DNA from 2 places in the Desulfitobacterium sp. PCE1 genome. Region 1 is predicted to be linked to the other one. Evidence: a T-box and tRNA genes for the amino acid it is inferred to sense, from the RefSeq annotation. Region 1 holds a T-box; the other holds one or more tRNA genes.

Region 1 (16,117 bases):
ATCTCTTCAAAGCCAAGTCGCGCCTCAAACAAGGAGCTGGCAGCGATGCCCTTTAGATATTGTCCTACCAAAGGAAACACGGCATGCATGGAGAATCCTTTCAAGGCCAACAGAATATTGCACCCTGTCCGGTCTTGAACGGATTGTAAAATCTCCAGATTTCTCCTCAGCAGCTTTTCATCCACAACATAACTGGGTGTGGGCAGTTCTTTTATATTCATGACTTTATTCCTCATCCAATAATGTGGGGGCAAAATCCTCTTTCCAAGGCAATCCGTACTTATTCAGGTCTTCCATAAAGGGATCGGGATCAAACTCTTCAATATTATAGACGCCAGGTTTTTTCCATTTTCCTTCCATAATCAACTTAGCGCCAATCATGGCCGGTACCCCGGTGGTATAAGAAATAGCCTGAGAGCCCACTTCAGCATAGCATTCCTGATGATCGCAAATATTGTAGACATAATAGGTTCGGGGCTGACCATCTTTAACTCCTTGGATAATGCAGCCGATATTGGTTTTGCCCTTGGTTCTCGGTCCCAGGGATGCCGGATCAGGCAGGACAGCCTTGAGGAATTGGAGGGGAATGATTTGCTGACCCTCAAACTCGATAGGCTCGATAGAAGTCATGCCCACATTTTCCAGGACCTTTAAATGGTTCAGATAATTATCGGAGAAGGTCATCCAGAAGCGGATCTGTTTGATTCCCTTAATATTTTGAGCTAAAGATTCCAGCTCTTCGTGATAGAGCAGGTAGATGTTCTTGGGCCCAATCTCCTCAAGATCATAGACCTTCTTCACGGAAAGGGGATCGGTTTCAATCCACTCTCCCTCTTTATAGTAACGACCCTTGGCGGTGATTTCCCGAATATTGATCTCCGGGTTAAAATTGGTGGCAAAAGGATAGCCATGATCTCCGCCATTGGCATCGACAATATCGATGGTATGAATCTCATCAAAATAGTGCTTTTGGGCATAGGCACAGAAAACACCCGTTACCCCGGGATCGAACCCACTTCCCAATAAAGCCGTTAACCCGGCTTGTTCAAATCTTTCCCTGTAGGCCCACTGCCATTTGTATTCGAACTTCGGGACATCGGGGGGTTCATAGTTGGCCGTGTCCACATAATGAACGCCGGTGGCCAGGCAGGCATCCATAATGGTCAGGTCCTGATAAGGAAGGGCTACATTGATCACCAGCTCCGGTTGAAACTCCTTAATGAGCCGGATGACTTCTACCGTTTGATCGGCATCAACCTGAGCGACCCTGACTTTAGTCCGGCTGCCGGTTAATCTATCTCTTATATCCTCGCATTTTTTCAGCGTCCGGCTCGCAATGCAAATTTCCTCAAACACTTCAGGAACTTGACAGCATTTATGTGCGACCACATTGGCCACACCACCGGCCCCAATAATCAAGGCTTTTCCCATGTTAAGACCTCCCATTAAATAAATTCACAAAGATGATTATAAAGAATGTCGAAGATATTATCAACAAGATTTAATATCACTTAGGGCTTCTATCCATCCGATATTTCCCCTCATATTCCAAATGTTCTTTAAACAACTTTTTCCGAAACACAAACATAAGGATGCCTATAATAATGAGGATCAAAGAAAAGGCTTGAGATACCCGCAATCCCGGAATCAGGTAGAGACTATCTGTGCGCAGTCCTTCTATCCAAAATCTCCCCAACCCATACCCCATGAAATAGGTGGCTAAAAGCTGCCCTGTGAATTTTGTTCTCTTTCGAAAATAGATGAGGACGGCAAAAATACATAGATTCCACATGCTCTCGTAGAAAAAAGTGGCTTGATGCCATTCTCCTAACCTTTCAATAAACACAGCATAGGGAAAAAACTGCAGGTTAGGATTTGTGACAAGGTTACCAAAAGCCTCTTGGTTAACAAAATTACCCCAGCGCCCAATGGCTTGTCCTAAGATTAAACTGGGCACTACAATATCAGTCAACCTGAGTAACGGAAAGCGGTTTATTTTCGCAAAGATCAGAGCACCGATAAAACCGCCTATAACCCCACCGTAAATTGCCAGCCCACCTTCGCGAATAGCAAAGATTCGCATAGGATTATCCACATAGTTCGCCCATTCAAAAATGACATAATAGGCCCTGGCACCAATGATGGCCAAGGGCAAAACAATAATCAAAAAGTCAAAAATCATCTCCCCTTTTATTCCCTGCCGCTCTGCTTCCCGACCGGCTAACCATACTCCAATGATGATACCAAAGGCGATAATTGCTCCATACCAAGCAATGTCCAGTCCTTCGATCCCAAATAGATTTTGAACTAAAAAACGATTCGTCATCAGTGTTCACCTTTCTGTGATTCTTTAACATTGCATGTCGTTAACATCGATAGAATGTCCCTCCCAAAAGTGTACCACAACACTATTTTTCACACAAACAACAAAAATCCTCTGCCGGTTTAATTTCAGCAGAGGATCTCGATATTTACTTTACATTATTCTCTATCCACTCATCAAATTTCTTGAGAGTCTCTTCATAAGTCTTTTGACAAATCTCAGGGAGTTCTCCTCCCCAAATCTTCTTCGCCTGTTCGTAGCCTTCGATTACAGCATCCTTCATCGCTTGGGCCTTGCTGGGATCTCCACCTGTTAAGGCTATAGCAAAGGAAAACACCCTCTCTGAGGTCTGTTTTACTCCCCAATATCCATCCTCAGAAATCTCTTCCCGGGCTTTGGCCGCCGTTTCAGGATCTACCTCTACTTTCCCTTCACGCAGAAGTTGGTAAATATCTGTCGCATCGTTAAATTTATAACCTTGCTTTAAGAGGAGCTGCTCCACAAGACTTCTTAAATTCTCAGTACGCCGATCCACTTCAGCTTTTAGCCGGGCGATGGTCTCCGTATCTTGGGAATAGGTCTTCCCAAGAGTATTATCTGTCCCCGAATTGCCAGGTTCATATACAGCAGCCGCGGAATCCACAGGGAGCTTACCTGCTTCTTGGCCGGGTTGAGTAGGGCTTTTCTCTGACCTTGAGGAATAGTCTGCATTATTATAATAAGCCCCTGCCGATGATAGTCGGTTCACTTCCATAAGGCACCCTCCAAATCTTTCTGTACTTTCCTATTAATACCGTACTTACTTTATATATCGACGGGGCTGAAAAAAATCTTTAGGTTTTTTGCCCACTCTTCTGAGGCATCCACATCACTCATAACGCAAAGCTTCAACAGGACTCATCTTAGCCGCTTTGCGCGCCGGGTAAAGACCGAAAAAGAGCCCAATCGTAGTGGAAAAGGCAAAAGCAATGACAATGGTCATGGGGGATATTGCCGGTGGAATCTTAGCCAGCCCAGCGGCAAGGACACCGCCGCCGATACCGAGCAAAGCACCGACCGCCCCGCCTATAGAACAAATGACGACTGCTTCAATGAGAAATTGGATCATAATATCCTTATATTTGGCCCCTAAAGCCTTGCGAATGCCGATTTCTCTTGTCCGCTCAGTCACTGAGACCAGCATGATATTCATTACCCCGATCCCTCCTACCAAAAGGGAGATGGCAGCGATGGAACCAATCACCAGCTGCAAAATGGTCATGATGGTATCAATCTGTTCCACATCTTGCTGCAGACTGTAAGCTTGATAGCTATTCTCCGTATGGTGACGGCTGTTCAGGATCTTTTTAGCCTGGTTCATAGCACTTTCAGTTTTATCTTTACTCACGGCACTGGCTTCTATATAAGGAACATAATCGATATTAACCATGTTTTGCAAAGCGGAATAAGGGATATACACAGAAGAAGGCTGATTGGGTCCTCCCATCAAGAAGCTTTCATCCCGCTGAGTTATTCCGATGACCGTATAGGAGGTACCAAAGATATTGATTTGTTTTTTCAGAGCTTCTCCCCTGCCAAAAAGGTCTTCGGCCAGTTTGCTGTCAATGACGACTACCCTTCTCCCACCTTTTTCATCCTCTTCGGAGAGAAACCGGCCTTTATCCAGCTTAATATTTCTAATATGCTTATACTCAGGCCAAACCCCATAAGTATAGACCCGTTTGCTTTTTCTTTCATACTGGGCGGCAAAAGACCAGGAATCCGCCGGGGAAACATATTGAATATCGGTCGCTACATTCTTGATTACTTCTAAATCCTGAACCGTTATCATATCGCTTTGGGTAAGAGGGGATTGTTCATCGCTGCGGGGATAAACAGTAAACAAATTGGTGCCGATCTTTTCCAGAGAAGACATAATAGCTGCCTGACCCACCTGCCCAATGGCCACGACCGTAATGACAGCCGCCACCCCGATAATAATACCCAGCATAGTCAAGGCTGAGCGCATTTTATTGGCTCTGATCCCTTCGAAAGCTACCTGGATGCATTCTTTAAAATTCATACCGGCCCCTCCTCCATAGCAGGGAGCCCGGCCAGAATATCCCTGGCCTGAACCGGTTCTTCCACCGATTCATCTTCCATGAGCAGGCCATCCCGGAATTTAAGAATTCTCTGGGTATGCTGGGCGATTTCAGGTTCGTGGGTGACCAGGACAATGGTCACTCCCTGCTGATTGAGCTCCTGAAAAATAGCCATCACTTCTTCTCCCGAACGGGTGTCGAGATTGCCGGTGGGTTCATCCGCCATAATAATGGCCGGATTGTTCACCAAAGCCCGGGCAATGGCTACCCGTTGTCTCTGTCCTCCGGATATTTCTGTGGGGCGATGAGCAGCCCATTTGGCCAGACCGACTTTTGTCAGCGCCTCGAAAGCCTTGTCTTTTCTTTCCTTTTCCCCAATTCCGGCATAAATCATCGGCAGCTCAACATTGCGCAAGCAGGATATTCTCGGTAAAAGATTAAACGTCTGAAAGACAAACCCAATCTTAAGATTGCGGACCCCGGCCAAGTCATTCTCCTCCATATGGGAAACATCAAGGCCATCCAGAATATATTGCCCTTCGGTGGGCGTGTCCAGGCAGCCTAAGATATTCATTAATGTAGATTTTCCTGAACCCGAAGGGCCCATAATTGCTACAAAACTACCGGCAGATATATGGAAGGTAACCCCTTTCAAGGCCGTAACGGCAATTTTCTCTGTATGGTAAACTTTAACTAAGTTAGTTGCTTTGAGCATTAACGATCACCTGCACTCCGTCCTTGATTTTCTCATCGGGGTTCAGGATGACCTTTTCTCCCACTTCGAGACCGGAGACAATCTCCATGAACAGTTCATTGCTTAAGCCTGTCTGCACTTCTCTTTCTGTAACTATTCCATCCTGTCCGACGACATAGACTAGTTCTCGTCCATCGTCTTCAACCACCGCTTCTAAAGGAACCAGCAAAGCTTGCTCTTTTTGATGCAGTATAAATTTAAGATTAACATTAAAGCCAGGTTTTAATGGACTTTCCCCTTCAGTAGCAGGGACACTTATTTTGATTTTCACTTGAGTTTGTTCACCTTGAGCCGTTGACACCACCTCAGCCGTAGGCGCAATGGTTTCAACACTGCCGATCAAGGGCTCACTCAGCAGGCCGCTATTGGTTATTTCCACCCTATCCCCTATTGTAAGTTGGGCGGCATCCACCTCATTAATACCTGTTTCGATGAGAAGATCAGCTGGATTACCGATTTGAGTCAGTAGGGTTCCAGATTCAACTTCCTGGCCCTCCTTGACCGCTAAATTCAAGACAGTTCCATCATAAGGGCTAAGTATAGTAGCTTTCTGCAATTTCTCCTGGGCTTTCCGATAGAGCACTTCGGCTTGCTCCAGCTGGGCTTTGAGCAGGGGTAGATTAGCCTCTTGTTCTACTACTAATTTCTCTTCGGCCTCAGTCACCTTTTGCTCAGCCTCCTCTAATTCCTTAAGGCTGGCCGCTCCGCTTTCCATAAGAATTTTCGTATTGTCATAATCCTTTTGCGCCAAATCATAGGCTTGTTGAAGCAGTCTGATATTCGATTCACTATTGATTATTTTAGCCTTGAGCTCCTTGCATTCCAGCCCTTTTTGAGATGCTTCCACACTCAGAGTGCTGGTATCCATCACTAAAACAGCCTGACTTTTGCTTACTTTGTCCCCATGCTTGACCAGGACTTCTTGAACCTTAGTTTTGCTTTCGGCCTTAAATTCAGCCAGATCTTTGACTTCCAGTTTGCCGTTGGCAAAAACATTCTGCTCGAAGCTTTTTTGAACAGCCTCGGCAGTATTAACAGGAATCAAGCCGCCTTGCCGACTCAAGAACTGCGAGGCAATCACTAGCCCGCCAAGTAAGATAAGGGCTGCTATTAATTTCTTGCGGTGCCTCCGAAAAAATGAACCTTTTTTGCCACTAAACCTTTGGGCACTGGGATCTGAATGAACATTGTTTGGAATACTGGTATCTGGTTGCATACTCTCCTCCTGATATCTTACCTTTCTATAATTTACCAAGGTATCAATATGTCCATTATAGCAAGTAATTCCTAATAAACTTATAAAGAAACTATTAATTTTTTATTAGTTTTAAAAAGAGTATTTCTAAAAATCGTTGTTTGCCTATTATTTCCTAAGAGTTTTGCCTTCTCAAAACTAATTTAATATCTAGACCTATTTATCTTTACATAGACTTTTAGTAGAATAAATAAATAGATATTTACCATCAATCCTATATTAAGAATGAGCTGGGAGAAAAACATGGATATTATTATCAGGGAAAATTATAAACTAATGAGCAAATATGCCGCAGAAATCATTGCGGGTTATGTTCGATCCAAGCCGGATTGTGTGCTTGGACTGGCAACAGGAAGTACCCCCATCGGCACCTATCAGGAGCTGGTCAGAATGCACAGGGAAGAGGGTCTTGATTTTTCTCAAGTCAAAACCTTTAATCTCGATGAGTACCTTGGGGCAGGAATTGATCTGGAAAAGGCCTACCCTATGGATCAAAGCTATGCCCGATTCATGCACGAGGAACTATTGAAGAATATTAATATTAAAAAGGAAAATATACACATACCCGATGGCCGAACCAAAGACCCGAAAAAGTTTTGTATATGGTATGAAGAAGAAATTAAAAAGGCCGGCGGTATTGACCTGCAGCTTTTGGGACTTGGTGGTGACGGGCATTGGGGCTTTAATGAACCTGGGTCATCCCTTGGTTCCAGAACGAGGGTCGTGGTATTAACACAACAGACTCTGGATGATAACTATGAAGCGTTCTACAAAAAAGCCAATATCGAACGCAGTGAGATGCCTCATTTTGCCATTACCATGGGCATCGGAACCATATTGGAAGCAAGGAATATTTTAATGATCGTCAATGGCGCCAGAAAAGCTGATATGGTTGCCAAATGTCTGGAAGGTCCCATTACATCCCAGATCACCGCATCGGCTATACAACTGCACGGCGGCGAGATCTCCGTCGTGCTTGATGAAGGGGCGGCTTCGAAATTATTGCACACTGATCATTACCGCCATGTAGAAAGCATTAAGCGTCAATATGGACTGTAAAGCCTTAATTTTTAAAAGAACTCTTCTCTCTCATCGGTTGTATAAAAAAGTTGCTTCATTTCTTTATCGTTGATTGAATCTCTGTATGCCAGGAGCCGCTTCCTGGCATTTTCTCTGTCTATACAAGCCCTCTCCTTCAAAACGGCTAATTTCTCAGGTATCCCGCGATCGGCAACCCTATTTTTGACCTCAGCAAACAGTGCATGGTTCCCACATAAAAATTTCCCTTCCTCCAGAACCTTTGCCGCGATCATGGATTCAAATCCTTCAAATGCCAATTGTCTCTCAACTACGGAAAGATCTTTGATAACATAATCTATTTCTTCTTTATAACTGGGATGTTTAAGTAAATAAAACTTCCACTCATAGATGGTAGAATCAAGATCTTTAATAATTTCTTCAGACAAATCTTTATAAATAATTACAATATCGAGATCTGACCCCTTGACCATTTTCCCTGTAGAAAATTCAGGTCTTGGTTCAAGATGGGCCATATCATAGGCCACATCCCCCGAAATAATAAAACATGTTTTTTCCTGAATACTTTGAGAGTCCTGTTGGGATGCTATGATTTTTTCCATGATATCCTTCGCAACTTCAAATTTATTTTTACTGATCTTCTTGATGGATTGATGGATATGGTCCGCCTTTGCATGAGCTTCCTCAGACTGTTCCTTCAAACTGACAACCGTATAGTTATAAAATTCTCTGATTATGGAGGGGGAAAGCCGGGCAAAACCTTCCACATGTTTATCCAGCCTTAGATACCTTGTTCCAATCGTGCTTAAAATAATATCGGCACACTGATTACACTCCTCCCAGAGATCAAAAATAGTTATCGCGGTTTTTTCATGGATTTCTTTGCCTGTTAGAGGTCCATGAACTTCAAGCAAACGAATAAGATTCTCCATTCTCAAAATCCTTTCAGCCATATTTTAATAAGGATTTTCCTTAATGATCCCCATTTTATTTTATGCTTTTTATCCTCTAATGTAAGGCCTTCCCTCTCCGTTTTTCAATGTTATTCCTATTTGCACTCCATAAATTTCCTGATTATTTGTCCTGAAATCGGGCAAATTAGAATTACTGGTTCAAGCCTCAAAAATCTAAACTACAAAACATCTTGGGAGGTAATCAATCATGGCAAAGTACAATTTACCAGTAGACAAAAACACGGTAGCATCTCAATTCAATGTTAACTTAGGTCCAGAGGCCACTTCCCGTCAAAATGGTTCCGTCGGAGGAGAAATGGTTCGCCGTACATTTGAAAGTTTTGGTAAAAGATAATCATTGTTGCATATAAAAGTTAACATTTAAGTTTTACATTTGTTAAAAAGAGCCTTGTTACATGAAACAGCCCTGTTCTATTAGAACAGAGCTGTTTTTTATTACATAAATTTTTTGTCCACTTTTATCTCCTTGCCCAGCTGTTTGCACAAATCAGAATTATTACTGATTAACCCTTGACAATTTTCCCTTGCTTTACTACAATATATCCTAATTTAATATCTGCATAACGAAGACTTGCAGGACTTCCTGCATTTCGGAGTATAAGAGCAAAAGCTGTGATAAGAACAAGTAGTAACCCGTACCGCAAACAGAAAGTTGCCGGATGATGAGAGGCGCTTGGCAGGCTGGTTATGAATACCTCTTTGAGCTTCACACCGAACGTTTTTAGTAGGCTGTGACGGTTTCCTGCACACGTTATAGTGCTAGAGTATCACCCATATTTATGGCGTACTCGAAAAGGCGGACAATGCGAGTTGTTCGTAAATGTAAGGTGGTAACACGGGAGCACACTCTCGTCCTTCTGGAAATGAAGGGCGGGAGTTTTTTTATTTCCCAATCTTATAGACCTTGCTTGTATTAAATAATATTTTAATCTTCAAGGAGAGTCAGCCAATGAAAACTGTAGAAGAACAATTTCGGATCATCACCAAAGGGGTCAGTATGCTGGTCAATGAGGAAGAGCTGAAAAACAAACTGGCGGAGTCCCTCAAAAACAACCGTCCCTTAATCATCAAACTGGGGCTCGACCCAAGCGCACCGGATATTCACCTAGGTCATGCCGTGGTACTGCGCAAAATCAAACAGATGCAGGACCTTGGTCACGAAGCCGTGATCATTATCGGTGATTTTACCGGAAAGATCGGCGACCCATCCGGCAAAGCGAAAGGCCGCAATGCCCTATCCGATGAACAGGTAAAGGAAAATGCCAAGACCTATTTCGAGCAGATTTTCAAAGTACTGGACAAGAAGAAAACCACAGTCCGCTATAATAGCGAGTGGCTTAGTCAACTGAATTTCGAGGATGTTCTTAAGCTTGCTGCCACAACCACAGTGGCCAGAATGATGGAACGGGATGATTTCCAAAAGCGGTTCAGCAACAATGTCCCTATCGGCATCCATGAATTCTTCTATCCTTTAATGCAGGCCTACGATTCGGTGGCTCTGAAAGCAGATATGGAGCTGGGGGGCACGGACCAGACCTTTAACATCCTGATGGGCAGAACTCTGCAGAAAGCCATGGGACAGCCTCAACAGATCGCCATGTTTATGCCCCTTCTGGAAGGATTGGACGGCGTGGAGAAAATGAGCAAGAGCCTCGGGAACTATATCGGGGTCTATGAGCCCGCCCTAGTGATGTTCAAAAAAGTCATGGAAGTTCCCGATGAACTCATTCTGAAATACTTTGAGCTGGCAACGGATGAACACCCGGACCGCATCGAAGCTTTCCGAAGGGAGCTGGCTCAGGGCAAAAATCCTCGCGATGTCAAATATGTTTTGGCGGAGATCATTACCCGGCTGTACCATACTGAGCAGGAGGTTATCCAGGCCAAGACGTTCTATGATGCTGCCTTCAGCAAAAAGGCTATTCCCGATCAGCTCCCTGAGCTTGGAGTGAAGACCCAAAGCCGGCTGATTGAGCTTATCCCCCTGCTTGTACAAAAGGGTTTTGCCACCAGCAACGGAGAATTCAGACGCTTGGTTCAGCAAGGGGGAGTACAGCTTAATCAGGAGAAGATTGAGGATTTGGATAGAGTTCTAGCCGACGGCGATGTTTTAAAAATCGGTAAAAAACGCTTTGTCAAAATTGTGTATGACATGATTCAACCCGCTGATAATCCGGCATTTCACAAGTAACCTCCAGATTCATTCCTTCCAGCACTCTGATTACCTGTTTGCGCTTATCGACCACATAGGCCCCTTCCTCAATCTTATAGACATCTATATCCGGAGCCGCAGGAGGCTCCTTTCTTGTAAGGGATACTCCGAGCAGTTGATTGCCGCCCCCTGCCAGATACCAAAGAGGGATATCATCTGTACTGTTGCCCGCAGCCAGGCAGATCTCCACATTCGGCAGTACCAGACGGGCCATAGCTGTTATCAGGGCACTATCCCAGGGTGAACAGCGGGGTCTGTCCTTATAGGGAGTTCCCGGAAAGGGCATAAAACGGGACAAACGCAGCTGATAAAGCTTTTCAAACTGTTTCATGAAGAACAAATGCTCAATTCTGTCCTCGTCGGTTTCTCCAAGTCCAAGGAGCATCATGGAGCGGCTTGGTATATCCACTTCCTCACAACATTGCAGTAGTTCACGCCGCCGTTCCAAACTATCTCCGGGTTTGGCTGCGGCAAAAACCTCCGGGGCATTGCATTCCAGAGAGCTGGTAATGCTGTCTATCCCCAGTTTCTTTAATTCCAGGATGGTCTCTTTCCGAAAAGACGGCCCCAGATTGATTTCCAGCTTTAATCCCGAACGTGCTTTAATCTTGCGCACAAGCTCCAACAGCTGTTCATCATAGCCTTCATCCAGATCGGTTCCGCCGCTGATATGGAATTGCTGAATTCCCATCTTCTCCATGGCTTCTTCAGCCAGTTTTCGGTCCCGGCTTGAGGGCCGGGCCCCCAGGGCCAGATTCGCCACCCTTCCCATCTGCACGATCTCTGCCGCTTCATATGGAAAAGCTACAGTGGTAGCCTGGGGAACATAAGCCATCAGCTCCGCCCGCTTTTTAGGGGGAATTTTATTTAAATCCAGTCCGTTCAGGGTAATCCTGCCCCTTTTCATTTTATGGAGAGAAAGGATGCACCTGAGCAGCGTTGTTTTCCCGGTTCCGTTAGGCCCCAGCAGACAGAGGATGTCATGACTGTTCAGCTCAAAGGAAATATCTTTAAGGATGATTCGCTCGGGCTGGTAATAAAAGCTTAGTTCTTTGACACTCAGCATCAGGACCACCCCTTTTTCACTCTGGACAGGAGCAGGACAAAGACGGGAGTCCCCACCATAGCGGTCAGTACGCCAAGGGGAAGTTCGACTCCCTCCACACCGCGGATAATATTATCGATGATCAGCAGGAAGATTCCCCCGATAAAAAAGGAAGCGGCAACCAATTTGGAGTAGTTGGCACCGGTAAGCATCCGGGCAATATGAGGTACAACCATGCCGATCCAGCCGATAATCCCGCAGATGCTGACCGAACAAACGGTCATCAGGGTGGAGCTGCAGACCACAATCAATTTGACCAGGGGCACATTGACCCCCATGGTGGCCGCCTCATCTTCTCCGGCAGCCAGAGCATTGATCTGATGGCGGAACAGGAAGATGAGGGCCATGGAGAGCAGCATAGCCGGCAACATGAGCAGAACATCCTGATTAGCCCCCTTGCCCAGTCCCCCCATCAGCCAGAACGTAATGGCCGGCAATTGGTTCTCCGTATCGGCTAAGGTCTTGACAATCGAAAGCAGGGACTGGAACAGACTGGAGACAACAATCCCGCCCAGGATCAGGATCGTAATCGTCTGCTTCCCAAAGACATAAGCGATCACATAAGCGGCCACCACGGCAATCATCCCAAAGGTAAATGCCGGGGTCTGAATCTGCCACCATGATCCATCGTTGATCATGGCCAAGGCCGCCCCGAAACCTGCCCCTGCCGACACTCCCAAAAGGTCCGGAGAGACCATGGGATTTTTAAATAGGGTCTGGTAAGAAGCACCGGAAACGGACAGGGCCCCTCCCACCAGAATACCGAGGGCAATCCTGGGCAAGCGCACCTGGAGGACGACGGTTTCCAGGGTGCTATCCCAATACTGGGGGATCGGCAGGAATTTGGAGAGGATAATATCCAGAACCGTCTGGGGGGGAATCGGATACCGCCCGACCAGAAAGGAGGCGAAAAACAGTACCACCGTCAAAGCGAGCAGCACCATGATTTTCACTGCGAAATACTCACTGTTTGTGTGCTTCAAGATTGATTCTCCTCTATCACTGAATGAAGTCTCGTTCAAAGATGCTCAGACCCGCAAATCAGCTCCACTTCAACCTCTTCCCCGGCTTGATATTCGTAAATACCGATGGGTGCGATCAAAAGAGCGTCCATTTGCAGCAGAGAATCGGGTAGGTTTCGGTCCCAGCCCATGGGAGTTGCTTCATAGCCCCCTTCTTTCCTATCCAAAATCAACCTGAAATAAAATTCATAATCCGGCCGCTTATGAAGGGGCTCAGTTAAACGGACTTTAAGCTTCGGCCGCCGGGGGCCGTCAGCCCATAATTATGATGGATCAGACCGGATACACACCAGTCCATGGCCAGAAAGGTGGCAAAAGTAGGTCCGGGCATATTGATCACCGGTTTCCCACCGATCATAGCAATACCCACCGGCCTGCCGGGAATAGCCCTGATACCGTGCCGGAAAAGATCGGCCTTTTTCTCAAGGAGAGCGGTATTGAAGTCCTCAGCGCCTTTGGAGGATCCGCCATTGATCAAAACCAAATCCGCAACGTTCAATGCCTTATCCAGGGCTTCCGCCAATTCCTCAGGTTTATCCTTGATGATCGGATAACAGGTCACCTCCGCTCCCCATTGCCGCAGCAAGGCACTTACCATCAGACTGTTGCTCTCGATGGTTTGACCGCGCTCCGGTTTGATTCCTGCATGGATCAGCTCACTCCCGGTGGGTATATAAATGACTTGAGGCTTTCTGATAACTTCCAGATGATAAATTCCGCCCAGAGCCAGCATAGTCAGATGCAAAGGGGTCAGCCTGACATGAGCTTCCACAATCAGGTCCCCCTGAGGAATCGCTGTCCCTGCCGCTCCTACACAATCCCCTTTTTTAAAGGTAAGACCCTTAGCCAATGCCAGTCGGCCCTCGCTGTCATAGTAAATCTCCTCCACCGGGATGACCGTATCGTACTCATCAGGAAAATCATCCCCGGTATCCGCCTGAACATAGTCAACACCTTTCACCCAGCCTGAAGTATCCGGCAGGCCGTTGCTAAAATCATTGGAGCGGACCGCGATTCCAGGCACCGAATAACAGCTCCAAAGCCTCTGCTCGGGTGACAGGTAAATGCTTTTTTTCACTCATATCTGTATCTCCTTTTCGCTTAGCTTTATTTTTCATTTAATCGCTCCAACTTAATATGGTCTTTTCAAATTCCTCGCCGATGAAAAGGGGCATATCCTGCCAATGAAGGAGGCTGGATATCGCCGGATGGGGAAGGCTATAACCCTTAAGCCCGGCTGCGGCAGGAAGGCCGAGAATCAAGGGATCAGCGATCATCCTGGTATAAATGCCGCTTCTGAGAAACTTAATCAGCTGTTTCTCGCTTTTCAGGAGGAGATCCCCAGGCAATGCCAATTCCGGCTCCAGGCCAAAAAAACTGGCTACGGTAATGCTCTGCCCACAACCGGCTTGCCGGAGAGCGGCCCGAAGGGAATTGGCCACGATCTGATCTCCGATGATCAACAAGGCTCCCGCTTTATCGGCCACCGGCAAATCTCCGCCGGCTTCTGCCACGGCGCCCTTGATAACACGATTTTGCTTATCCGCCGCCGTCTGACGTAAAGCCTCCAATACAACCCGGCCGTGCTTCATCCCCAAAGGAGCTGCAGCTACATAGGAAATACCATAGTTTGTGTAGAGATACCGGGCAGCCGCCCAACCAGACTGGGATACCACCAGATTGACCTCCGCAGAAGCGGCACGCCGAACCTGATCCAGCTCCGTCTGCATCCAAAAACTGCCGTTAATCCGGAAGCCGTTATCTTCCAGAAGACGAATCAGATCCCTACCGTTATCGTTGGCCGAGAAATCCAGCGGAGTCAGGCCCAGAATATTTACATGTTTGGAAGCTGTTGAGATTCCGGAAACGGCGAATCGCTTGAGCAGTTTTAAATGGGCGGCAGAAATTCCCTTATTGTAATAGGAAAATCCCGTGGTAGCAAAGCCTAATGCCGCAAAACCACTGCGCGCCTCAATTTCCCGGGCGATCCCGTTCATATCCCTGCCGATGATCGCCGGCACGGGGCTGCCCGGCAATGAATTCCGGCTTGAGCTTCTGCGCCGCTTCAATGGTCTGGCTGATCAGCCGTTCTTCATCCCCGAGCACAGCTTCAATGGTTCTCAGATTCGAGCCAAAGGTACTGCGCGTGCTTTCCGTCCAGCGGGGTTCATCTTAGGTGACATAATTGCGGGTACAGCATGAGGCGTCATCAATGATGATCAAACAGTTCAGTTCAAGAGCGTGGAACAGGCTCCGGAATAATCACTGGCAAAAGGCGGGAGATAGATGGCTAACCGTTCCATGGACGCTCGCTCCCCTCATCTCTGTTCTCCTTCAGGTCTCCCCAATCCGCTGCCCTGGCGACAGCTTCTCCCATAAGCTTCATCAGCTTGCGAATACCGTGAAACCCATAAAAGGACTCATCATTAAACACATCCACAAAATACCTGGCCTTCAGCAAAAAGGCTCCATCATAACCGATAGCCATGTACTCCTGGTCCAAACCATAGCCGGATACGGCTTTGATGCCCTCACGGTTTATGATGGTGACCTGGGGGCAATGGTCGGCCAACCATTTCCGTTCTTCATAATCATCCCTGGGAGAATGGGGTGCGAAGACTGCCCTCACCTGAAAGCCATAGCCCAGAAGGGCTTTAGCCAGAGCAAAGGGCCGCATGGAAGCGGACGAATCCACAACAACCGGGATATCTCCCACCCTTTCCCTGATTACCACGATAGCTAATTGAGTCTGCAAGATCTCCTGGCGAAAATCTGGGCAAGGCTTGCCCAATAAGCCGGCCAGATTGTAATAATGCCGAAGGACTTCATCCAGCTCATAGGAAGGGGGATTGAAATAATAAGGAATGTCCAGCTTTTCCGCCATGCTTTGAGCAGCAACCAAGCCCATGGGCACTAGTACCAGGTTCAGCCGACTGGCCTCCATCTTTTGATATTCCTCAAACGTCCGACAAGCAAAAAGCTCCCGTACTGTCTTAATCCCCCAGTCCGCCAAAAGGTCAAAGAGCTCGCTCTCCTGATCAAGAGAAACATAATTGCCGATTTTAGATTAATACCTTCGTCCTTTTCCTCGGTGTATTCCAGCAGCTCATACATCTGATTATGCTTGCGCATGCCCTGGGATATTTTTTCATCGGCCGCCACGGGATTGATATGGCAGACTGTGAAATGAAGTCCGGGAAAACGGCTTTTGAGCTCTCGCAAAAGTGCTTTTTCATCGGTACCCAGGAAATCATCGATACAATTAAAGTAAAGCACAAAGGCCTTAGGCGCCGGCTCAAGTACCTCCAGAAGCTCTTCCACCGCAGCCGATATTCTCAACATATTGTCCGGAA
Region 2 (16,117 bases), 950 kb from region 1:
TTCAAAACTTTACCGATATTGATGATAAGATTATTAATCGGGGCCATGAAGAGGGGAGGGATCCCCTGGAGCTGGCAGAAAAATATATTGAAGAGTACTTTAAGGATGCCAAGGCCCTTAACTTGATGCCGGCTTCCATACATCCGAAAGCCACCGATCATATTCCGGAGATGATTGAGATTATTAAAGGTCTGGAGGAGCAAGGCTTAGCCTATGCTGTGGAAGGGGATGTTTATTTTGCAGTGGACAAGCTCTCTGCTTATGGCAAGCTTTCCGGCCGGACTCTTGAGGATATGCAAGCCGGTGCCCGAGTGGAAGTAGGAGAACGCAAACGCAACCCTATGGATTTTGCCCTATGGAAAAATGCCAAACCCGGAGAACCCTTCTGGGAAAGCCCTTGGGGGAAAGGCCGTCCCGGCTGGCATATTGAGTGCAGCGCCATGTCCCTGAAATATTTGGGCTCGGGCTTTGACATTCACGGGGGAGGGGGAGATCTGGTCTTCCCTCATCATGAAAATGAAATCGCCCAATCGGAAGGCTATCTCCATGGAGAGACTTTTGCCCGCTATTGGATGCATAATGCCTTTTTAACCTTCAATCAGCAGAAAATGTCTAAATCCCTGGGGAACTTCTTTACTGTTCGTGAGATTCTTGAACATTTTCCTGGGGAAGTGATTCGTTTTTATCTCCTGGGTACTCATTACCGCAGCCCTTTGGATTTTGATGATGAGAACCTGCGTATGGCTCAGAAAGGTTTGGAACGTCTGCAAACCAGTATCCGTCTGGCCGATGAAGCACTGGGCCGCAAAGGACAGGCCTGTGCAGATGCAGCTGCGGATGAAAAACTAAGGGATGCGGCAGAAGAAGCCCGCAAGGAATTTGAAGAGGCCATGGACGACGACTTTAACTCTGCTCTGGCTTATGCCAGTCTCTTTGAATTGGGAAAAGTCATCAACGCCCATGTTCAGGCCTATCCTTACAGCTCCGAAGGACTGCTTAAGGCCAGGGGTACTCTTTGGAAGCTGGCTGATGTTCTGGGCTTTGATTTGGCTAATCCCGCCAACAAGGTTGAAGCCGGTAACGAAAAGCTGGAGCAGGTCATGGATCTCCTTCTGGAAGTAAGAGCCATTGCCCGGAAAAAGAAAGACTGGGAAATGTCCGACCTGATCCGGGACCGGCTGAAAGATCTGGGGATTGTCCTGGAAGATACTCCTCAAGGAGCGCGTTGGACGCTTAAATGAGAAAGGGGGGAAGGGCATTCTGCCCGATCCCATGCCAAGATCCTGGCAGGAAATGAATGCCCTTACCCTAGCCTACCTGGGAGATGTGGTCTATGAGCTTTGGGTCAGGACTCATCTTCTCAATAACGGTTATGAAAAGGTTAAGGACCTTCACCGTCTGGCTACCAAATATGTTCGGGCGGGGACCCAAGCCAAGCTTCTTCATCACATTCTCCCCAATCTCGATGATCAGGAAACCTCTGTGGTTCATCGGGGGAGAAATGCCAAAGGAGGCCATCCTAAAAGCACCGATGTCATAACTTACCGCCATGCCACCGCTTTTGAAGCCTTGGTGGGCTATTGGCAGTTGACCGGCAGGACAGAGCGTATGCTGTGGGCCTTTGAGCAGGTGGACGAGTTTATTCGGGAAGAGGATGAAGAAAAAGGTAATGGTGAAACCACCAAGGAAGAAGAGTCTTTCACAGATGACTTGATTATAGGGGGAGAGAGAAGTGAATATTGAACTGATTCAATACACACCAGATCCGGAAAAAGTCATTGCGGCCGCTGCCCGTTTGTGCTATTCGCCTGATCCGGTTCCGGAGCTCATGGAACAGTTGGATGAGGAAAGGGTAGCCAATTTCGTGCAGAAGCTTCGCTCCATGGGTCATCTTTCACCTTTTGAGCATGTCAGCTTTCAATTCTCCATCGATGGCGTATCTCGTGCTTTGTCCCATCAATTGGTCCGCCATCGGATCGCCAGCTATTCTCAACGATCGCAGCGTTATGTAAAAGAAGAAGGGTTTGACTTCGTCATACCTCCTACCATACGCCGTAATCCTCAAGCCCTGGAACGCTTCGAGAATGTCATGGCCACTCTGCAAGAAGAATACCAAGCCCTGCTGGCTATGGTCCCTGCAGAAGATGCCCGCTATATCTTGCCCAACGCCTGTACCACCTCGTTGATGGCTACCTTTAATGCCCGTTCTTTAATGAACTTCTTCGAGCATAGAACCTGCATGCGCGCCCAATGGGAAATCCGCATCCTTGCCCAAAGAATGCTGGAGCTAGTCCGGGAAGTGGCTCCCAATGTCTTTGGCCAAGCCGGACCCACCTGCGTTACCCAAGGGATCTGCCACGAAGGGGCCATGAGCTGTGGCCGGATTAAGGCGCTGAAGAAGCAAAAAGGAAAGGATGACCCTAATCTATGACCGACGAAATCGTATACGGCCGCAATGCCGTTTGGGAACTTCTCCAATCGGGCAAGCCTGTCAACAAGCTCCTTTTCCAATCGGAAGGTACGACTGGCCGCTTCCAGGACATGGTCAGCCATGCCCGGGCCCAGAAGATTCCCTTTCAATTCGTGGATAAAGCAGCCCTTGACCGTTTGACCGAAAAAGCCAAGCATCAGGGAGTCTTAGCCTACGTTGCCCCGCGGGAATATGCCGAAGTGGACGATATCCTCGCTCTGGCCGGAGAAAAAGGCGAGGATCCTTTTATCCTCGTCTTGGATGAAGTGGAAGATCCTCATAATCTAGGCGCCCTCATTCGGACAGCCGATGCTGCAGGTGTCCATGGGGTGATTATCCCAAAGCGGCGCAGTGTTTCCCTGACCGCCACTGTAGCTAAGACCTCAGCCGGTGCTGTGGAGCATGTCCTGGTAGCCCGGGTAGGGAATCTGGTTCAGACCCTGAAGGATCTCCAAAAGGCAGGGTGCTGGATCTCTGGGGCTGAAGCGGGAGGAACGGAAGTCTATGGCTCCGACCTTACAGGAGCACGGGTCATCGTCATAGGAAGTGAGGGTAAGGGATTGAGCCGGCTGATCAAAGAGACCTGTGACGAGATCGTCAGCCTCCCCATGAGAGGACAGATCAATTCATTAAATGCCAGTGTGGCGGGTTCTATTCTAATGTACGAGGTTCTTCGTCAGCGGAGGGGAAATAAAAAACATCAATAACTTGCCTAAAAAATAGGGTAACCGGGTCCTATAATGCGAAGACCTGGGTCCAAAAGCCCAAACTCGGCTTGTAGAGTGCATGAGACGACAGAACCTCTAAAACTTCGCCTTGACGCTTCCGTTTTTTCCAAGGTATAATGAGTATGTTCTTGCGGACAAGAGCGATAATCCATTACAACATCTTCATCACCATGATACGGGAGGGATCGCTTTGACACTTAACGCCCAACTCGAAGTGTTGGAAGAGTGCGACACGAATGAAGTCATAGTGGATGAAGAAGTCGTAGAGCTGGCCAAAAACGGTGATGCCGAAGCACAGGAATACTTAATTAATAAGTACAAGAACTTTGTCAGAGCAAAAGCAAGATCATACTTCCTTATTGGAGCAGATCGTGAAGATATTATCCAAGAAGGGATGATTGGGCTCTACAAAGCGATTCGAGATTTCCGTGGTGATAAGCTCTCCTCGTTCCGAGCCTTTGCTGAGCTGTGTATTACAAGGCAGATTATTACAGCCATTAAGACAGCTACCCGGCAAAAGCATATCCCTTTGAATTCCTACGTGTCCTTAAATAAACCTATCTATGACGAAGACTCGGATAGAACCTTGCTGGATGTGATCTCCGGAACAAGAATAACCGACCCCGAGGAATTGATCATCAGTCAGGAAGAATTCGATGATATCGAAGAAAAGATGGGTGAGATCTTGAGTTCCTTGGAGTGGAAAGTCCTGATGGCTTACCTCGAAGGCAAATCCTATCAAGAGATTGCAGTAGACCTACATAGGCATGTAAAATCCATTGACAATGCTCTCCAAAGAGTAAAAAGAAAGCTTGAGCGTTACCTGGAACGTCGTGATGGATAAGCTATGCTTTGCTATGACCGGTGTTTGACTAGGATATTAAGTTAATAAAAAGAAAGAGTATCATGTTACCGGCTTGATGAAGTCGGTTTTTCATTTTGTGGTCTAGCCATTAGCTGCAGATTTCTTTTATAAAAAAGGGTGTATTTTTTTAGCTTTTGGTATATAATGAATGAGTGACTTGGGTAGGTGGCCGAGTGGTTAAAGGCGGCAGACTGTAAATCTGTTCCGAAAGGTACGGTGGTTCGAATCCATTCCTGCCCACCATTATCAAAATTCGGGATCCTGTGGATCTGGAATAAATTGAAACCATCTGAGAGGAAATGAAGTTCGAATCGTGAACTTCGTGCCTCGAATCTCGATTGACGTCGCGGGATGGAGCAGCGGTAGCTCGTCGGGCTCATAACCCGAAGGTCGTCGGTTCAAATCCGGCTCCCGCAACCAAGGACAAAAAACCGCATGGCTAATAGCTTTGCGGTTTTTCTATATTACATACTGAATTTTTCAAATTCTTGACATGGTAAATTACATGTGATAATGTATTATGAGCATGGATTGAATGCGGATTTTTAGTTGTGCCCAGGGAGGTGTTCGTGAATGCGTGTTGGCATTACTTTAGCTTGTACCGAATGTAAAAACCGGAATTATGCTTCCATAAAAAATAAGAAAAATAACCCAGATCGTTTGGAAGTTAAAAAGTATTGTAAGTTTTGCAAGTCCCACACAGCTCACAAAGAAACCAAGTAATTCATAGCTTGGCGTTTGGGCAAAATTTCTTTGCGTATTTGCCAAAAAGTCTGTACGCCGGGCTGCGTTGTCAGTAATGGTAGCTCAGAGTCTTGTAAGGATGTGATTGGATGGGCGCAGTTAAGAAGCAAACGAATGCTCCTACAAAAGAAAAGTCGACAGAGTACTTTAAGGGAGTATGGAGTGAACTTAAAAAAGTACACTGGCCGGACCGCAAACAGCTTTTGACTTATACAGGAGTAGTTCTCGTCGCTGTAGCTATTGTATCTGTCATGCTATGGATTGTCGACAGCGGATTAAGTATTTTAATAACCAAGATTCTCGGATAGGTACTCAAACAGGTTGCCCTGAAAGTACGGCAAGTTAGTTTGGGGCCTTGTATTGGAGGTTCCTGTTCGAAATATGACTAAGAACTGGTATGTTATTCACACTTATTCCGGTTATGAGAATAAGGTGAAGACCAATCTTGAAAAGCGCGTAGAATCCATGAATATGGAAGATAAAATCTTCCGTGTTCTTGTTCCCATGGAAGATGAGATTGAAATCAAAAATGGGAAGAAGAAGGTCGCCAAGCGTAAAGTTTTCCCGGGCTATGTTCTGGTGGAAATGGATATGACGGACGATTCATGGTATGTGGTGCGCAATACTCCGGGTGTGACAGGTTTTGTCGGCACCGGGGCAAAGCCCATCCCTTTGCTGGATCATGAAGTACAAGCTATTTTAAAGCAAATGGGCGTGGAAGAAGTCCGCACACGTGTGGATTATACCGTGGGCCAAAACGTACGTGTAACATCAGGTCCTTTTAAGGATTTCATCGCTTCTGTTCGGGAAATCCTTGAAGATAAAGGGAAGCTGCGGGTTTCTGTGTCCATGTTTGGACGGGAGACTCCGGTAGAACTTGATTTTGCTCAGGTCGAGAAAGTCGACTAAGCAGTAAATTACCCTATTAAGGAGGTGTAACTATGGCAAAGAAAGTCGTTGGTTTGGTTAAATTAGCTATCAACGCAGGTAAAGCAAATCCGGCACCTCCGGTTGGTCCAGCTCTTGGTCAGCACGGGGTCAACATTATGGCCTTCTGCAAAGAATACAACGAGCGTACAAAGGATCAAGCGGGATTGATTATTCCGGTTGAAATTACCGTTTATGAGGACCGTTCCTTTACCTTTATTACCAAAACTCCGCCGGCATCTGTTTTGTTGAAAAAAGCTGCGAACATTAATTCAGGTTCTTCAGAGCCTAACCGTAAAAAGGTAGCTCAAGTGAGCAAAGCTAAAGTTCGTGAGATTGCTGAAACCAAGATGAAAGATCTCAATGCGGCAAGCATTGAAGCGGCTATGAGCATGGTTGAAGGTACTGCACGCAGTATGGGAATCACCATCGTCGAAGGTTAAGATTTTTGTGGGAGGGCTCGTCCCGAAGAACCACTAGGAGGTTAAAGAATGGCCAAAGTAGGTAAAAACTATCAAGAAGCAGTTAAAGCTTTTGATCGTGAAGCTCTTCATGAGCCTATGGAAGCTTTAGCAGTCGTTAAGAAGATCGCTAAGGCAAAGTTTGACGAAACTGTTGAAGTAGCATTCAAGCTCGGTATTGATACCCGTCATGCGGACCAACAAATCCGTGGAGCCCTGGTGCTTCCTAACGGAACCGGTAAAACCCGGAGTGTGTTAGTATTTGCTAAAGGCGAAAAAGCTAAAGAAGCTGAGGCTGCCGGTGCAGATTTTGTTGGCGCAGAAGATATGATCGCGAAAATCGAGCAAGGTTGGTTTGGTTTCGATGTGGTTGTAGCTACACCGGATATGATGGGTATGGTCGGTAAACTGGGTCGTGTGCTCGGTCCTAAGGGACTTATGCCAAACCCCAAGACCGGTACAGTTACCTTTGATGTAGCCAAAGCTGTCAAAGAGATCAAAGCTGGTAAGATTGAATATCGTGCTGACAAAGCCGGTATCATTCATGCCCCAATCGGCAAGGTATCCTTTAGCGAAGAACAACTCTATCAGAACTATAAGGTTCTTGTTGAGACCTTGGTTAAAGCGAAGCCGGCTGCTGCTAAGGGTCAGTATATCCGTAGCGTCACTGTGTCTTCGACCATGGGACCCGGAGTGCGGATTAACCCGGTCAAAGCCAATTAATTGGATTCCAAAATGTGTCTGGAATATTTCTTGACAGGTTTGCATAGATAAGATATACTCTACTAGAATTGAACAGCCTTCCACTGTAGACAGCAGGTGCTCTTAGAGCTTAATGTCCTGCCGAGGTTGGAAAGATAGCCTTAAGTTATATTGGGCCTTCTTAACCTCTGCAGTCGAAGCGGAGGTTTTTCTACTAGTGTGGGTATTTCGGAAGGAGGTGGACTTAAGTGCCAAATATCGAAGAAAAAGCACAAGTGGTTGCGGAGATTAAGGAAAAGTTCCAAAACTCCACAGGGGTCGTACTGGCTGATTATCGCGGCCTGACCGTTTCTCAAGTAACTCAACTGCGTGCCCAACTGCGTCAAGCCGGTGTCGAATACCATGTATTGAAAAATACCTTGGTTCGTCGTGCAGCTCATGAAGTCGGTATCGAAGGTTTGGATGGTTTTCTTGAAGGACCTACAGCCGTCGCTTTCAGTGCTGATCCGGTTGCAGGAGCTAAAATATTATCCGATTTTTCTAAGACCTCTAAGACCTTTGCCATTAAAGCAGGTGTGGTCGAAGGGAAAGTGGTTGATCCAGCGGGAGTTAAAGCCCTTGCAGAACTTCCTTCGCGCGAAGTACTCCTTGCTCAAGTCCTGCGGGGAATGCAAGCACCCCTCACAGGCATGGCCAACGTGCTTCAAGGACCGATCCGCAAAATGGGTTATGCCTTGGAAGAAGTGCGTAAGATTAAAGAAGCTCAAGCTTAATCGAGAGTCGATGGCGCGAGGTTCGCACCATGATGTTCGGGTTATGATGCGGGGGATGGTCCCAAAGGCGTCGTAGCTGAATTATAATGATGTCCATAATGGATTCAAAAACAAAAATTATTTTAAAGTGATATTAGGGAGGAAAATTTCAATGTCTAAAACTGCTGAAATTCTCGAAGCCGTAAAAGGCTTAACCGTTCTCGAGCTTGCTGAGCTCGTCAAAGCTTTCGAAGAAGAATTTGGTGTTAGCGCTGCTGCTCCTGTAGCTGTAGCTGCTGCTCCTGCTGCCGGTGGCGCTGCTCCTGCTGCTGAAGAGCAAACTGAATTCGATGTTGTCCTCATGAACGCTGGTGCTGGAAAAATCAACGTCATCAAAGTTGTTCGCGAAATCACCGGTCTTGGCTTGAAAGAAGCTAAAGAACTGGTTGACGGCGCTCCAAAGCCTGTTAAAGAAAAAGTCAGCAAAGATGATGCAGAAGCTATCAAAGCTAAGCTCGTTGAAGCTGGTGCAACTGTCGAAGTTAAATAAGTTTAGTCTATTTGGAAAACCGTTTTCAGCCTATCGGCGCGAAAACGGTTTTTTATTTGGACACAATTTTGATATAATCTACTTAGCAACAGGGAGTATTTGAAAATAATTTTCATAAAGGACATAAAACTGCAAAAAAAGAAATATTTCTGCTTGACAATAGAAGATAATCTTGGTATCCTTAGTAATTGTTACTGTACATAAAATGGACGAATTATCCAGACTATTCCAAACAGTAACTTAGGACATCGATAGAAACTTTCTATCAGATAGTACTAAAGGTGACGATGGGGAGATTGTCATTTGATTAATTCGATCATGAAAGAGGGATCTCCATAAACAACGAAGCGAGGTTTTGCAAATGAGGCCTTGCTTTTGGCTGTTTATGTCATAATACAATCCTCGGGGCGAGGACATCACACTTGAGGGGTGAAGCGTACATGTTCTATCCTGTTAAGGTAGGGACGCGGGAACGCTGGAGCTATTCCAGAATTCGAGAAGTTCTCGACATGCCAAATCTAATCGAAATTCAGCAAAACTCTTATCAGTGGTTTCTTGATGAAGGGTTAAGGGAAATGTTTAGAGATATTTCCCCGATTCAAGATTTCACGGGCAACCTCGTATTGGAATTTATAGACTATAGCTTAGGAGAGCCCAAATACGATGTGGAAGAGTGTAAGGAACGCGACGTAACGTATGCGGCACCTCTGCGAGTTAAAGTTCGTCTCATTAATAAAGAGACAGGGGAAGTGAAGGAGCAGGAGGTCTTCATGGGCGATTTTCCCTTGATGACCACTAAGGGAACCTTCATTATTAACGGAGCAGAACGGGTTATCGTCAGTCAGCTGGTTCGTTCTCCTGGTGTTTATTATTCCGAAAGCATCGACCCCAGCGGAAAGAAGGTCTTCGGAGCGACGGTTATCCCTAACCGTGGAGCTTGGTTAGAGTTTGAAACGGATGTTAATGATAATATTTTCGTTCGTGTGGATAGAACTCGTAAACTTCCGGCTACCGTGTTGATTCGGGCTTTGGGTTATGCTACCAATGGGCAGATCGCCGAGCTTTTCGATGATAACGAGCATATCCGGATTACCTTGGAGCGGGATAATACGGAATCTGCAGAGGAAGCTTTGGTAGAGATCTACAAACGTCTGCGTCCGGGAGAGCCTCCCACCGTGGATAGTGCACGCTCTCTATTAGAAGCATTATTCTTTGATCCTAAGCGTTATGACCTGGCTAAGGTTGGTCGCTATAAACTTAATAAAAAGTTAAATCTGAATGTTCCCAGCGATGTTCATCATTTGACTAAGGAAGATATCGTGGCTTCCTTGCGGCAAATGCTGGCCCTCATGAGCGGAGAAGGCTACAAGGACGATATTGACCATCTGGGCAATCGCCGCCTCCGTTCCGTAGGAGAACTTCTGCAAAACCAATTCCGTATCGGTTTATCCCGTATGGAGCGGGTGGTCCGTGAACGGATGACCATTCAAGATGTGGATGTCATCACACCACAGGTTCTGATTAATATCCGTCCGGTGGTGGCGGCCATTAAAGAGTTTTTCGGCAGCAGTCAGCTATCCCAATTTATGGATCAGACTAATCCTTTGGCTGAGCTGACCCATAAACGCCGTCTCAGTGCCTTGGGACCTGGAGGATTAAGCCGTGAACGGGCCGGCTTCGAAGTGCGTGACGTTCACCACTCTCACTATGGCCGCATGTGCCCCATTGAAACTCCTGAAGGACCTAACATCGGCTTGATCGGCTCTTTAAGTACCTATGGCCGGATTAATCCCTACGGATTCATTGAAGCTCCCTACCGCAAAGTGATCAACGGCCAGGTTACGGATCAGATCGACTATCTGACCGCTGACGAAGAAGAGAAATTCGTCGTAGCTCAGGCTAATGCCCCCTTGACAGATGAAGGGCGCTTTATTGAAGAAAAGATCGATGGGCGCCATGGTCCGGACTTCGTTTTGGTTGCACCGGATCGAATTGATTATATGGACGTTTCTCCAAAGCAGATGGTTTCCATCGCTACGGCTTTAATTCCCTTCTTAGAGCACGATGATGCCAACCGTGCCTTGATGGGTGCTAACATGCAGCGGCAAGCTGTACCCCTTTTGCGTACCGATGCTCCCTATGTGGGAACCGGGATGGAGTACAAGGCAGCTAAGGACTCCGGGGTCTGCGTCTTAGCCACTAAGGATGGTACCGTGGAGCGGGCTACAGCCGACGACATCATCATCCGCCATGATGGCGGAACTTTAGAGAAGCATAAGCTCCTGAAGTACCTGCGCTCCAACCAAGGAACCTGCATCAATCAGCGTCCTATCGTCATGAAAGGCCAACGAGTCGAAGCGGGTCAGATCATCGCCGATGGTCCGTCCACAGATCATGGTGAGTTGGCTCTCGGCCGCAACGTTTTGATCGCTTTTATGACCTGGGAAGGTTATAACTACGAAGATGCTATCTTAATCAGCGAAAAGCTGGTTAAAGAAGATTACTATACCTCCATCCATATTGAAGAGTATGAAGCCGATGCTCGGGATACCAAGCTGGGACCGGAAGAAATCACCCGGGATATTCCTAACGTAGGGGAAGATGTGCTGAAGGATTTGGATGAGAGGGGAATTATCCGCATCGGTGCGGAAGTTCGCCCTGGGGATATCCTGGTGGGAAAAGTTACCCCTAAAGGTGAAACGGAGCTTACTGCAGAAGAGCGCCTCTTAAGAGCCATCTTCGGCGAAAAAGCTCGTGAAGTACGGGATACCTCCCTTCGTGTACCTCACGGAGAAGCTGGTAAGATCGTGGATGTAAAGGTCTTTACCCGGGAAAACGGAGATGAGCTGGCTCCTGGAGTCAACGAATTGGTACGGGTCTATATCGCTCAGAAACGGAAGATCTCCGTGGGGGATAAAATGGCCGGACGCCACGGAAACAAAGGGGTTATCTCTCGCATCATGAAGCAGGAGGATATGCCCTTCCTGCCTGATGGTACTCCTGTGGAAATTGTCCTGAACCCCCTGGGTGTTCCCTCCCGGATGAATATCGGTCAGGTTATGGAGACTCACTTGGGCTGGGCGGCGAAAGCCCTTGGGCTTCGTTTGGCAACACCGGTCTTTGACGGAGCACAGGAAGATGATGTCTTTGCGACCCTCAAACAAGCCGGACTTCCTGAGACAGGCAAAACCATACTTTACGATGGACGAACGGGGGAACCCTTCGACAATAAGATTACCGTCGGGTATATGTACTTCCTGAAGCTCCACCATCTAGTGGATGACAAGATTCATGCCCGGTCTACCGGACCCTACAGCTTGGTTACTCAGCAGCCCTTGGGCGGTAAAGCTCAATTCGGCGGTCAGCGTTTCGGAGAGATGGAGGTTTGGGCTCTGGAGGCTTATGGAGCAGCCTATACTCTCCAGGAGATTCTTACCGTCAAGTCCGACGACGTGGTCGGACGGGTTAAGACTTATGAAGCTATCGTTAAAGGTGAAAATATCCCTGAACCGGGAGTTCCAGAATCCTTTAAGGTTCTCATCAAAGAGTTGCAAAGCTTAGGACTTGATGTTCGTGTTCTCTCCGAAAACGATGAAGAGATCGAAATCCGCGAGATCGATGAGGATGTGACCGAGACGGCAAAAGAGCTTGGCATCGATCTTCATGAAGAGCTCCCGGCTCCGGCGGCTCATGAAACCGCTGAAGGTGAGGACGAGGAATTCTTCGAAGAGGAAGAAGAAGTGATCGATGAAGAACCCATGACCTTTGATGAAGACGATATGGAATAGACCCGGGTGAAAGGAGAGAGAACCGTGCTAGACGTCAACAACTTTGACCGGATGCGTATTGGTTTGGCTTCTCCGACGATGATCCGTGAGTGGTCTCATGGAGAAGTTAGGAAGCCTGAAACTATCAACTATAGAACCCTAAAGCCTGAGCGGGAAGGACTCTTTTGTGAAAAAATCTTTGGACCAACCCGTGATTGGGAGTGTCATTGCGGCAAATACAAGCGGGTTCGCTATAAGGGGATTGTCTGCGACCGCTGCGGTGTAGAAGTCACCCGTTCCAAGGTGCGTAGAGAGCGCATGGGCCATATTGAGCTGGCCGCTCCTGTCTCCCACATCTGGTACTTCAAGGGTATTCCCAGCCGGATGGGACTTCTTTTAGATATGTCTCCCCGCTCCTTGGAAAAGGTCCTCTATTTCGTATCCTACATCGTTACCGATGCTGGGGATACCTCTTTAATGAAAAAACAACTTCTCACGGAAACCGAATACCGTGAATACCGTGATAAATACGGAAACCGCTTCAAAGCCAGCATGGGTGCCGAAGCCATTAAGATTCTTCTTGAGGAAATGGACCTGGATAAGCTTAATGACGAACTCCGGGTTGAGCTGAAGGAGGTCTCCGGCCAAAGGAAAATCCGGGCCATCCGCCGCCTGGAAGTAGTGGAAGCCTTCAAAGAATCAGGAAACCGTCCCGATTGGATGATTATGGACGTCGTTCCCGTCATTCCACCGGAGCTCCGCCCCATGGTACAGCTGGATGGAGGACGGTTTGCCACCTCCGACCTCAACGACCTTTACCGCCGGGTAATCAATAGAAACAACCGTCTCAAGCGTCTTTTGGACCTGGGGGCGCCGGATATCATTGTTCGCAATGAAAAACGGATGCTGCAAGAAGCTGTGGATGCGCTGATCGATAATGGCCGTCGGGGACGTCCCGTTACCGGCCCCGGCAATCGTCCCTTGAAATCCCTAAGCGATATGCTCAAAGGAAAGCAAGGACGCTTCCGCCAAAACCTTCTGGGAAAACGGGTTGACTACTCCGGCCGTTCCGTTATCGTGGTGGGACCGAATCTAAGGCTTCATCAATGTGGACTGCCTAAGGAAATGGCTTTGGAGCTCTTTAAACCTTTCGTCATGAAAAAGCTGGTTAAAGAAGGCCATGCCCATAATATCAAGAGCGCTAAGCGGATGGTGGAACGGGTTCGTTCCGAGGTCTGGGACGTTCTTGAAGAAGTGATCACCGAGCATCCCGTGCTCCTGAACCGTGCTCCAACCCTTCACCGCTTAGGAATTCAAGCCTTTGAACCCATCTTGGTTGAAGGACGTGCCCTGCAGATTCATCCGCTGGTCTGTACTGCTTACAATGCGGACTTCGACGGAGACCAAATGGCTGTTCACGTCCCTCTTTCCGCAGAAGCTCAGGCAGAAGCAAGACTTTTGATGCTCTCCGCTCATAATATTCTGAACCCAAAAGACGGTCGTCCCGTCGCTTCACCCACTCAGGACATGGTTTTAGGTTCTTACTACCTGACCATGGAACGTCCGGGAGCACTTGGGGAAGGTAAGATCTTTAAGAATCGAGATGAAGCGGTTCTAGCCTATGAGACCAAGCAGGCAAACCTCCAAGCGATGATTAAAGTTCGCCAGCCCAGCGGAGAACTTTTGGAAACCACGATTGGCCGTCTCATCTTTAACTCAGTTATCCCGCCGGAGGTAGGGTATATCAACGAAGTGGCTGGGAAGAAGGTTCTTAATAATGTGGTGGCCAAATGCTATCGCCTCGGCGGCTATAAAGCAACGGCCCAGCTTTTGGATGGAATCAAGAGTTTAGGTTTTAAATACTCCACCCGCGCCGGGATGACCGTTGGACTTGCTGATATTACAGTACCTGAAGAAAAGAAAAAGATTCTTGCTGACGCCGATGGTATGGTCAACAAAACCGAGCAGCAATTCCGTCGTGGTTTGATTACCGATGAGGAACGGTATGAGAAGGTAATCGATATCTGGACGAAAGCTACGGACACCGTGACCAAAGCCCTGATGTATTCCTTGGATAAATTCAATCCGGTATACATGATGGCCACCTCCGGTGCTCGGGGTAATATTCAACAGCTCCGTCAGCTGGCTGGTATGCGGGGACTTATGGCGGATCCTTCGGGACGAACCATTGAGTTACCCATTAAAGCCAATTTCCGTGAGGGACTCACTGTTTTGGAATACTTCATCTCCTCCCATGGAGCACGGAAAGGGTTGGCCGATACGGCTCTACGGACCGCTGACTCCGGTTACCTCACCCGTCGTCTTGTAGACGTATCTCAAGATGTCATCGTCCGGGACGAAGACTGCGGCACCACCCAAGGAATTACCGTGGATGATGTCAAGGATGGCCCGGAGGTCATCGAGAAGCTGGAAGAACGCCTCGTGGGCCGCTTCCTCTTGGAAGACCTAAAGCATCCTGAGACAGGAGAAATCCTGGCTACCGCCGATAACGAGATTACGGAGGAACAAGCTCAGGAGATCGCCGCTGTTTATGATAAAGTCACCATTCGTTCCGTACTCACCTGTAAAACCCGCTATGGGGTATGCCGTAAGTGCTACGGACGCAACCTGGCGACAGGTCATCATGTGGAGATGGGAGAAGCCGTCGGAATCATCGCTGCCCAATCCATCGGTGAGCCGGGAACTCAGTTGACTATGCGTACCTTCCATACCGGCGGTGTAGCCGGGGACGATATCACCCAAGGTTTGCCCCGTGTTGAAGAGCTTTTTGAAGCCCGTAAACCCAAAGGTCAAGCCATCATCTCGGAAAACGACGGTATCGTCGCAATTCGCGAAGTCAAAGGCCGTCGTGAAGTGGATGTCACCGGTGACAATGAAGAGCGTATGACATACACTATCCCATATGGCTCCCGTTTGAAGGTTCGGGAAGGTGACCGGATTGAAGCCGGAGATGAACTTACCGAAGGGAGCATCAATCCTCATGATATGCTCAAGGTTAAGGGAATCCGCGGCGTCCAGGTTTATCTTTTGGGCGAAGTTCAACGGGTTTACCGTCTGCAGGGTGTGGATATTAACGATAAACACATCGAAGTTATGGTTCGTCAGATGCTTCGTAAAGTTAAAGTGGAAGAAGCCGGAGATACCAGCCTCTTGCCCGGCGGTTTGATTGATGTCTTTGATTTCGAAGAAGAGAATACCAAAGTCATTGCTGCGGGTGGAGAACCTGCGGTAGCACGCCCGGTACTTCTGGGAATCACCAAAGCCTCCTTGGCAACGGATTCCTTCCTTTCTGCGGCATCCTTCCAGGAAACTACCCGTGTTCTTACGGAAGCAGCCATCAAAGGAAAAGTGGATCCTCTCTTGGGGCTCAAGGAAAACGTCATCATCGGGAAACTTATACCGGCGGGTACGGGAATGTCCCGTTATCGGAATGTAAAAGTTATTAATCTTGATGAAGAACAAGTTGAAAATCTTGACACTGTAAATTCGTAATGATAAAATACTATAGTGTGATTTAACGGTTTTGGGAAAAATATGGTGTTTCTTCACAAATCACCGCTAATCTTGAGGAGGAAAGCATCTTAATGCTTGATGAAGCCTTAAAAAAATCGAAAAACAGAACCGTTGGAGTAAAGCAAACTCTGCGGGCTCTGGAAAAAGAGAGTTTACTCCGAGTCTATGTAGCAAAGGATGCGGAAAGCCATGTGGTTCGTCCCATTCTTGAACAGTGTCGGAACAAAGGGATTCAAGTCCAGGAAGTTCAGAACATGATTGAACTGGGGAAAGCCTGTGGAATTGAAGTCGGTGCTGCCGTAGCAGCCCTGTTATCCGAATAGACAAGGAAGCTCCGAAATGTGTTGGTTTTGGGGATTGCTTGCTTTATGCTGAAGCAAGCAATTCCTTTGATATGTTCTCTCTTGGGAAGGAGGTGTAGTTATGCCGACGATTAATCAATTAATTCGCAATGGCCGTTCTAAGATTGCAAAGAAATCAACAGCTCCAGCTATGCAATGGGGCTATAACTCTTTACAACGTAAACAATTCGCCTCTGGAGGATCACCTCAAAAGCGTGGGGTTTGCACCAGGGTTTACACGACAACTCCAAAGAAGCCGAACTCTGCTCTCCGTAA

What was found. The T-box of region 1 lies ahead of tyrS (tyrosine--tRNA ligase). A T-box ahead of a tRNA ligase gene usually reads a tRNA of that ligase, here a tRNA-Tyr.
Region 2: it has a tRNA-Tyr gene. The T-box ahead of tyrS (tyrosine--tRNA ligase) is inferred to sense a tRNA for this amino acid. The anticodon was not compared.

The regions. Positions count from the first base shown of each region.
Region 1 covers NZ_KB913023.1:1,351,007-1,367,123, reverse strand. The annotation lists gene nspC (carboxynorspermidine decarboxylase) at 1-221, opposite strand, end outside; gene DESPCE1_RS0106755 (saccharopine dehydrogenase family protein) at 226-1,431, opposite strand; gene lgt (prolipoprotein diacylglyceryl transferase) at 1,508-2,326, opposite strand; gene DESPCE1_RS0106745 (hypothetical protein) at 2,472-3,077, opposite strand; gene DESPCE1_RS0106740 (ABC transporter permease) at 3,192-4,385, opposite strand; gene DESPCE1_RS0106735 (ABC transporter ATP-binding protein) at 4,382-5,119, opposite strand; gene DESPCE1_RS0106730 (efflux RND transporter periplasmic adaptor subunit) at 5,103-6,374, opposite strand; gene nagB (glucosamine-6-phosphate deaminase) at 6,657-7,472, shown strand; gene DESPCE1_RS0106720 (nucleotidyltransferase domain-containing protein) at 7,484-8,383, opposite strand; gene DESPCE1_RS0106715 (small, acid-soluble spore protein, alpha/beta type) at 8,613-8,759, shown strand; T-box leader at 9,029-9,285, shown strand; gene tyrS (tyrosine--tRNA ligase) at 9,375-10,616, shown strand; gene DESPCE1_RS22060 (ATP-binding cassette domain-containing protein) at 10,561-11,703, opposite strand; gene DESPCE1_RS0106700 (iron ABC transporter permease) at 11,703-12,764, opposite strand; gene DESPCE1_RS23665 (hypothetical protein) at 12,761-12,937, opposite strand; gene DESPCE1_RS21790 (molybdopterin-binding protein) at 12,982-13,842, opposite strand; gene DESPCE1_RS21785 (nitrogenase component 1) at 13,883-14,833, opposite strand; gene DESPCE1_RS23660 (nitrogenase component 1) at 15,055-15,777, opposite strand; gene DESPCE1_RS23655 (hypothetical protein) at 15,690-16,106, opposite strand; gene DESPCE1_RS23650 (hypothetical protein) at 16,060-16,117, opposite strand, start outside.
Region 2 covers NZ_KB913023.1:401,935-418,051, forward strand. The annotation lists gene cysS (cysteine--tRNA ligase) at 1-1,241, shown strand, start outside; gene DESPCE1_RS0101990 (Mini-ribonuclease 3) at 1,273-1,743, shown strand; gene thyX (FAD-dependent thymidylate synthase) at 1,733-2,431, shown strand; gene rlmB (23S rRNA (guanosine(2251)-2'-O)-methyltransferase RlmB) at 2,428-3,177, shown strand; gene sigH (RNA polymerase sporulation sigma factor SigH) at 3,389-4,042, shown strand; tRNA gene DESPCE1_RS0102010 (tRNA-Tyr) at 4,223-4,306, shown strand; tRNA gene DESPCE1_RS0102015 (tRNA-Met) at 4,409-4,483, shown strand; gene rpmG (50S ribosomal protein L33) at 4,637-4,786, shown strand; gene secE (preprotein translocase subunit SecE) at 4,897-5,115, shown strand; gene nusG (transcription termination/antitermination protein NusG) at 5,189-5,716, shown strand; gene rplK (50S ribosomal protein L11) at 5,749-6,177, shown strand; gene rplA (50S ribosomal protein L1) at 6,226-6,918, shown strand; ribosomal protein L10 leader region at 6,984-7,118, shown strand; gene rplJ (50S ribosomal protein L10) at 7,146-7,670, shown strand; gene rplL (50S ribosomal protein L7/L12) at 7,822-8,199, shown strand; gene rpoB (DNA-directed RNA polymerase subunit beta) at 8,640-11,987, shown strand; gene rpoC (DNA-directed RNA polymerase subunit beta') at 12,012-15,479, shown strand; gene DESPCE1_RS0102065 (ribosomal L7Ae/L30e/S12e/Gadd45 family protein) at 15,572-15,823, shown strand; gene rpsL (30S ribosomal protein S12) at 15,924-16,117, shown strand, end outside.